One region of the Endozoicomonas sp. SESOKO4 genome, then DNA from elsewhere that is predicted to be linked to it. Evidence: riboswitches for the same ligand, from Rfam matches in the RefSeq annotation. Region 1 holds a riboswitch; the other holds the start of a gene.
What was found. Region 1 has a riboswitch for thiamine pyrophosphate ahead of thiC (phosphomethylpyrimidine synthase ThiC). Riboswitches for the same ligand answer to the same signal wherever they lie in the genome.
Positions count from the first base shown of each region.

Region 2: another riboswitch for thiamine pyrophosphate. It lies ahead of thiD (bifunctional hydroxymethylpyrimidine kinase/phosphomethylpyrimidine kinase); the one in region 1 lies ahead of thiC (phosphomethylpyrimidine synthase ThiC).

Region 1 is NZ_JAHHPS010000426.1:16,783-20,779, reverse strand. It holds gene KDK16_RS08460 (DUF2608 domain-containing protein) at 1-113, opposite strand, end outside; gene thiC (phosphomethylpyrimidine synthase ThiC) at 417-2,144, opposite strand; TPP riboswitch at 2,231-2,335, opposite strand; gene KDK16_RS08450 (phosphohydrolase) at 2,402-3,070, opposite strand; gene KDK16_RS08445 (phosphodiesterase) at 3,067-3,897, opposite strand.
Region 2 is NZ_JAHHPS010000624.1:6,933-10,929, forward strand. It holds gene KDK16_RS12185 (HAD family hydrolase) at 1-432, shown strand, start outside; gene KDK16_RS12190 (hypothetical protein) at 601-1,155, shown strand; gene thiD (bifunctional hydroxymethylpyrimidine kinase/phosphomethylpyrimidine kinase) at 1,223-2,041, opposite strand; TPP riboswitch at 2,039-2,141, opposite strand; gene mutM (bifunctional DNA-formamidopyrimidine glycosylase/DNA-(apurinic or apyrimidinic site) lyase) at 2,295-3,110, opposite strand; gene KDK16_RS12205 (MATE family efflux transporter) at 3,311-3,997, shown strand, end outside.

The sequences.
Region 1 (3,997 bases):
TTTCTTGGCGTGGCCGGATTTGTGATTGACACATCTCTTTTGAACAGCGGGGTTGCAGTCCCGGTGGCCGTTTGTACTATACGACTAACACCCTGCAACTCCGGCTTATCCATGAGTTCGTTCTCTCGCTCGTAATAAATTTTTACGGAGCGACAAAAAGCAGTGTATTTATCAGACGGCCCCCGAACCCAACCGACTTTTTCCGATGACAATTGCCCCCTATCAAGGATGGGGTAATGGCCTGCAGCGTCTTTACGGGATTGAAAGAAACTCAGAAATGATTGAGGAGAAAACGGAACCACTATGACCTCCTGGATTCAGCAAAGCACTCCCAAAAGATTAGCAAGCAGTGGTTACGTCATATACTCGACAGGTCAGAAGGAGTCAGCCAGACGACTGACTCCCAGCGTTTATTTTCAGGCAGTTTCTTCCAGTTCGCGAACATCCTGAGTCATCCGCATGGGACAGAAATCAGGTCCGCACATGGAGCAGAACTCTGACTCCTTCGCACCTTCCTGAGGTAATGTCTCATCGTGATAGGCTTTTGCCGTATCGGGGTCCAGAGCCAGGTTAAACTGATCCAGCCAGCGGAATTCAAAGCGCGCCTTGGACAAAGCATTATCACGTATCTGGGCACCGGGATGACCTTTGGCCAAATCAGCAGCATGAGCGGCAATTTTATAGGCAATCAGACCTGCTTTTACATCATCTCTATCAGGCAGACCGAGATGCTCTTTGGGTGTGACATAACAAAGCATCGCACAGCCATACCAGCCGATCATGGCAGCTCCGATACCTGAAGTAATGTGGTCATAGCCCGGTGCCACATCGGTCGTCAGAGGCCCAAGGGTATAGAAAGGCGCTTCATGACAGTGCTCCAGTTGCATCTCCATGTTTTCCTTAATGAGGTGCATGGGCACATGGCCCGGTCCCTCAATCATGACCTGAACATCGTATTCCCAGGCAATTTTTGTCAGTTCCCCAAGGGTTTTCAGTTCGCCAAATTGCGCTTCATCGTTGGCATCGGCGATACAACCAGGTCGCAAACCATCACCCAGAGACAGGCTGATATCGTACGCCTGACAGATCTGACACAGCTCACGGAAATTGTCGTAAAGGAAATTCTCGGCATCATGCATCTCTGCCCACTGCCCCAGAATACCTCCCCCCCGGGAAACAATACCTGTCACCCGGTTTCTGGTTTTAGCGACATGTTCCCTGAGGACACCGGCATGGATCGTCATGTAATCCACGCCCTGTTCTGCCTGCTCGATGATGGTGTCCTTCATGACTTCCCAGTTCAGGTCTTTCACCTTGCCTTTGACCTTTTCCAGAGCCTGATAGATAGGCACCGTTCCGATAGGCACTGGCGAGTTCCTGATAATCCACTCACGGGTTTCATGGATGTTCTTGCCTGTGGATAAGTCCATCACCGTATCGCCACCCCAGCGAACAGACCAGAGCATCTTTTCAACTTCTTCTTCAATGGAAGAGGTCACCGCAGAGTTACCAATATTGGCATTGATCTTCACCAAAAAGTTACGCCCGATAATCATGGGCTCGGACTCAGGGTGATTAATGTTGGCCGGGATAATGGCCCGCCCTTCAGCGACTTCCTTTCTGACAAACTCAGGAGTGATGTGAGAGCCTTCAGCACGCCCCATATTCTCACGAATCGCAATAAACTCCATTTCAGGAGTGATTATCCCCTGTCTGGCGTAATACAGCTGTGAGACATTTTGGCCCGCCCTGGCCCTGCGGGGTGTTCTCAGTGCTTTGAAGCGAATCTCCTGCAGACGCAGATCAAACTGACGGGAGCGGGCAAATTCTGAGGACCGATCGTTGAGCAGCTCAGTATCAGCTCTTTCTTCAATCCACTTTGAGCGCAAACCTGGCAAGCCCTCATTCAAATCATGAGGAACACCACTCTCTGTGTAGCTGCCCGACGTATCATAAATCCGAACCGGTTCATTCTTGCCGCCACCAAAACGCTCAGGGGTATCGTGCAGATGAACTTCTCTCATACCGACACGAATGTCTTCGCGACTGCCTGTTACATAGGTTTTTTGGGAGTTGGGAAAGGGGCGACAGGCGTCCATCAGTAACTGCCGGTCAAAACCGGACGCATTTTTCTCGCAAGCCATCGTTTCAGTATCCTTCACGTTGAGTTCATGACTGTTTTCCAGTTCAAGACTGTTTTCCAGTTCACGACTGTTTCGAAATAGCTTGCCGGATAGGCCATCTTGTTCCCTTCGCAGGTATTAACCTGAGCAGGTTCTACGGATTCCGAAAAAAAAACTTTCGGTCTCAGCCCGTGGCGCTCCGACAAGATTGCCGGAAAGTATAAGCAGATTGCTAAGAGGTTAATAGTACAAAGATACAAAAAAAACCAAGACTTTATTTAGCTGTAGTCGCCTGAAAGCTCCTTACACAGCTGAGTTCGGAAGGACTGCAAAAAGTCGCTGTGACGAACTGCCATGTTGCGCCCGGGCTCTGTTTTCATGGTCTTCTGAATCTGCAAGAGCTTGATTTCAAAATGATCCAGTGAGTACTGACGATCGTTCAGTGTCCTGTTTTTCCCCATAGGGTCTTCGGGATCAAACAGTTTCTGGCCCAGCTTGCCACCCGTATAAAAACAACGGGCAATGCCAATCGCCCCAAGGGCTTCCATCCTGTCCGCATCCTGAACCACTTCAGCTTCCAAAGTTTCAGGGGGGATGTTAGCGGAATAACTGTGAGTTTTTACTGCATGACACACGGCAGCGATCAGGTCTTCAGGAAACGCCAGAGATTTCAGGCAAACTTCAGTCTCTTCAGCCGAAAGGGTGGAAGCTTTCGAGCGCTCCGGATGGTTTTTTGGCAACACAACAATATCGTGAAAATAACAGGCAGCAAGAACCACCAGCCGGTTAATGTCAAAATGGCCTTCATCCATCAGCTGTTGTGCCGTTTTCCAGACCCGCTGAAAGTGGGAAATGTCGTGAGAGGCATCCTCGCAATCCCGGTCTTGCAGAAATTCTACAAAACGTTTTTCCCAGTTTTTCAGAAGTGCAGGTTCATTAAATTTCATAATTCAGGGTCCAGAGGCTTTTGATAGCGCTGACAGGCTCTGCTGTTAATAGTGGGAGAATCATGCAAAAAATTGTGAGTGTGGACAACCAGTCTGTCGGGATGAATATCTACCAGGTTATAAACTGGAGGCTCTGGCGAAACAGAGTCAGGCTTGGGGTTATCAAAATTAAAAGGTGTCTGATGAACCAGAGAAGGTGGGCATGAAAAGCTGATTCCCTGCCAATGACCCGAAACAGAGCGGTGCAAATGACCGAAAAACAAATGCCTGATCCATTCTTTGTGGGGCTGAATCATTGACCTGAGTGCTTCTGAATTGACCAGATTGTCCCTGTCCATGCTTGCCAATCCCGTTTCAAATGGAGGATGGTGCATAAACAGACAAACCGGTTTGTTTGCAGCTTCCAGTTCATGCTTCAGCCATGCCAGTCTTTGCTCGCAGAGAACCCCACTGCGTTTTCTGTCATCCAGCGTATCCAGACAGATCAGGTTGACCAGTTCTGTCTCAACCGTAAATTGGATAAAGCCCTCCTGCTGCCTTGGATGGTTTGGGAAAACATCCAGAAAATTTTGTCTGTGATCATGATTGCCCATCAGGCAGTAAACCGGGAAAGACAACCTGTCGAGTTCTTCTTTCAAGGCTTTATAGGCCTCTTTTTCGCCCCAGTGAGTCAGGTCACCTGTGATGATGCAAGCGCTGGATTCCGGCACTTGCTGCAAAAGTGTGTCGACGCAGTGCTTCAACCTTGCCTGTGGGTCAATGTCATAATTCAACATTCCCGCCGGAACTAACTGGGGATCAGAGAAGTGTACAAATCGATAGGTCATGTAATGCGACTCCGTTATTGTTCTCAGCTTGAATGATCGTTCGGAAAAGTGCTCGCTTTAGGGGAAGCCCGTTTACAACGGGTTCCCAGACTGGCGAGAC
Region 2 (3,997 bases), on a different contig from region 1:
GACCTGATGCGGGAGTTTATGGAGTGGCGTCATGATGTGAAATGTTTTCCGGAAGTTCAGCCGGTTCTCTCTCACCTGTCAGCAGACTACACTCTGGCTGCGGTCACTAATGGTAATGTCGATGTAGAGAAATTATCGGTCAGTGAGTTTTTTGATTTTGCTCTCAAGGCAGAAGATTACAACAGTCTGAAACCGGAACCGACTCTATTTTTGAAAGCCATGGAACGTGCCGGAGTTACTCCGGACGAGACCCTTCATGTAGGAGACTGCCTGAAAGCCGATGTGGCAGGTGCCGGAGCATTGGGAATTGGTACCGTCTGGTTTAATCCTGCTGATAAGGCATTCAGTGGCGATCGCAGACCTGATTATGAAATTCGATCACTAACCGGTCTGCTCAGAGTTTTGGACAAGGATCTTCAGCCAGAATATTAAATACCTGACCAGTTAGTTTTGCCTGACGGGGCAGGTGTTTAATTCCGTCTATTGCCAGGATCAGAGGCAGTGAGACAGTGCTGTCCTCTGGTATTTTTTGTCAGGCATCTCTGGGACTTAATATATATTTCATTGATCTATATGTTTTTCGATACCGGGGAACTGACAATGAAACTTAAATATGCAGCTTGTATAGTAATACTTCTGTCTTTTACTTGTTTGCACGCTGATGAAGTAGAAAAACAGATAATAGGCACTTGGCTTGTCAGAGATAATTCACCTGTTAAGAAATATATAACTTACCACCCACCTCGTCGCACTACAAACCCGACAAAGTTTCGAATTAGAGGTTTCAGAGAATACTGTAGTCGGGACGTATTATACGGCAGATATGATGTAGTTATGGACATTCCGGGACTTAGTCATAAAGTAATAGGTATTTCTGGTGTATGGTTTTTCCCGAGAGACTCAGAGGAAAAGTTGATCTTAGACTATGGCTGCAAAGACGCTGATCCAGATAATATTAAACCACGCCCAAACGAATGTATTTGCCCGCCTGATGGTTTTTTAGCTACTACCAGAATTCTAAAAGCTGATGATAAGGAATTTATCTACGAAGAATACAATCCAGAAAGTAAGGTATTTGACAGAAACAACGCTGTAAGAGTTCCAGTGCAGTCACTGGAACAGATAAAGCAACTACCGTATCACGATGAAATCTGATTTACTTTTTTGATGCCAGACAGGCAAAGCAGCATCTCTTACTGCGACATCAAACATTCAGACCAGATCACCAGATTTTGTAGAAGTGGTGTACAGGTCCGTTGCCTTGGCCTATGTTCAGCTGATCGGCGTGGGCAATGGCTTGCGCAATGTATTTTTTAGCCTCTGGGATGGCTTCTCTCATGGTGTAACCACGAGCCAGTAATGCGGTAATGGCTGAGGACAATGTACAGCCTGTACCGTGAGTGTTACTGGTGTTTATCCAGTTGGATTCCAGTCGGTGCAGAGACGTACCGTCGTGATAAAAATCGACGGCCTTATTATCACTATTGTCGCCACTCAGGTGACCACCTTTCAGAAGGACCGCTTCAGAGCCCAGCGCCAGAAGAGGCTCAATCATATCGATCATCTGGTCGGGATTTTTGGGCAATGGACGATCAAGCAGCACCGCAGCTTCATGCAGGTTGGGTGTGATCAGGCTGGCTTTGGGAATCAGTGATTGCCTGAGGGTCTCAATAGCGGCCTGTTGTAGCAGAACATCACCGCTGGTAGCCACCATTACAGGGTCAACCACAAGATAAGCCGGACCGAAGTGAGTCAGAGTATCCGCTACCGTCGTGATAACATCTGGCTGGCTCAACATGCCCACTTTTACGGCCCTGATAGCGAGGTCCGAGAATACTGAATCCAGCTGTTGACGGACAAAGGCGGGTTCAACGTCAAGGATACCCTGAACGCCCTGAGTATTCTGGGCAGTCAGAGCGGTAATGACACTGCAGCCATAAGCGCCCAGTGCTGAAAAGGCTTTCAGGTCTGCCTGTATACCGGCACCACCACCACTGTCTGATCCGGCAATGGTAAGGGCGACAGGCGTCTCATTAGTCATCGTCATTGTTCGGTTTCCTACGCCGGCATCATCCGGTTCAGGTTCAATGGGTCTCTCTCAGTCCGGGAAACATTCATCCCGGACACCCCAACCAGCGGTGCGAGTCTATTTTGTTTCTATAGTGATGTCTATTGCTCAAAAGGCCCGTTACATCCCCGCTCAGGAAATTTTGGCTGATAGTGAAGGAAGAAGCGGTGTATTTCCCGAAAGTCATGCTCCTGATCGCCAGTCATCATCATGTTCTTTCTTTGGATTACCGCTGGCATCTTTTACAGTAGCAGGTACTGCGATTACCCAGCCGGATCTCAACTATCGGTGTTGAGCAATGAACGCAGGGTTCCCCCTTGCGTCCATAAACAGCCAGTTCTTGTTTGAAATAGCCTGGCTTGCCGTCACCCCCGACAAAATCCCTCAGGGTGGTTCCACCCTGCTCAATGGCTTTTGCCAGAGTCTCTTTGATGCTTTCGGTCAGTCGCTCGTAGCGGGCTCTGGAAATTTTTCCGCAGGGCCTGTCAGGCCGGATACCTGCTTTGAACAGGGCTTCGTTGGCGTAGATGTTCCCGACCCCGACGACCACATGGTTGTCCATGATGAACGTTTTTACCGGCTGTTTTTTTCCCCGGGATTTGAGATGAAGCCTACGGGCTGTGAATTCATCACCGAGAGGTTCCGGACCGAGTTTGCTTAACAAGTCATGTTTCATGATATCGTCGTCGACCCACAGAACCGCCCCGAACCTCCTCGGGTCGGTGTATCTCAGCGTTATCCCATGACTGAAAACCAGGTCGATATGGTCATGTTTCCGGGCTTCCTGTGGTTCTTTCAATATGCGCAGGCTTCCGGACATCCCCAGGTGAACCAGCAGGGTTCCAGCGTCGGTTCTGATCAGAAGATACTTCGCTCGTCTTGCGACAGAACGGATAACCCGGCCAGATAAATGCTGCTTTAAATGTTCCGAAACCGGCCAGCGCAGTTGCGGATTGCGGACGATAACATCCGACACGGTCTGACCTACAATATGAGGTGCAATGCCCCTGCGGGTCGTTTCAACTTCAGGTAATTCAGGCATCCACCGACAGTAGCAAATATGTCGTCAAAAGGCGATGTGATCGGCCTCTGATGGCAAAGGAAATAAGTAGAAATCCCGCGCCGGACCCCAGAAAGTAACGGCAAATTAGCCATATCAAATGCTGTCATGTGACTGATAAGATGGTTCCACTTTTATCCCGGTTCAGTTTTGGTAAAAGCACACCATAGCAGTGAGAGAAAATGACAGCCAACCCAACTTTATACCAACGATATTCCAGGGAACTTAGAGAACTTATTTATTTATCAGCCCCGATTCTGGGTGCGCAACTGGCGACCACTGGCATGGGCTTTGTGGATACCAGTATGGCGGGTCAATATTCTGCACAAGATCTGGCGGCAGTAGCCATTGGCTCCAGTATCTGGGTCCCGATTTATCTGTTAATCAGGGGTATCCTAATGGCGACGACACCGACAGTCGCCCATCTGTTTGGCGCCCAAAAAGTTGACCTGATTGCTTCACCGGTTCGACAGGCCATGTGGCTTTCTCTGGCGTTAAGTGTGGTCGGCATGGTCTTGATGATGAACCCTATGCCACTGCTCAATGTTCTGGAAATCAATGCCGAAATGGCTGCTAAGACGGAAGCCTACCTGGAAGCATTGGCCTGGGGGGTACCCGGCATCTGTTTATATCAAACCATGGTCAGCTATTGCGAAGGGCGCGCTATTACCAAACCGGCCATGCTCATCAGCTTTGTCGGTTTGTTGATCAACATTCCGGTTAATTATGTATTGATCTATGGCAAATTCGGCTTTCCTGAAATGGGTAGCGTAGGCTGTGGTTATGCAACAGCCATTTGCTTTTGGATCATGTGCCTGTTGATGTTCTGCTATACCCGGTTCAATCAAAAGCATACAGAAGTGAATCTG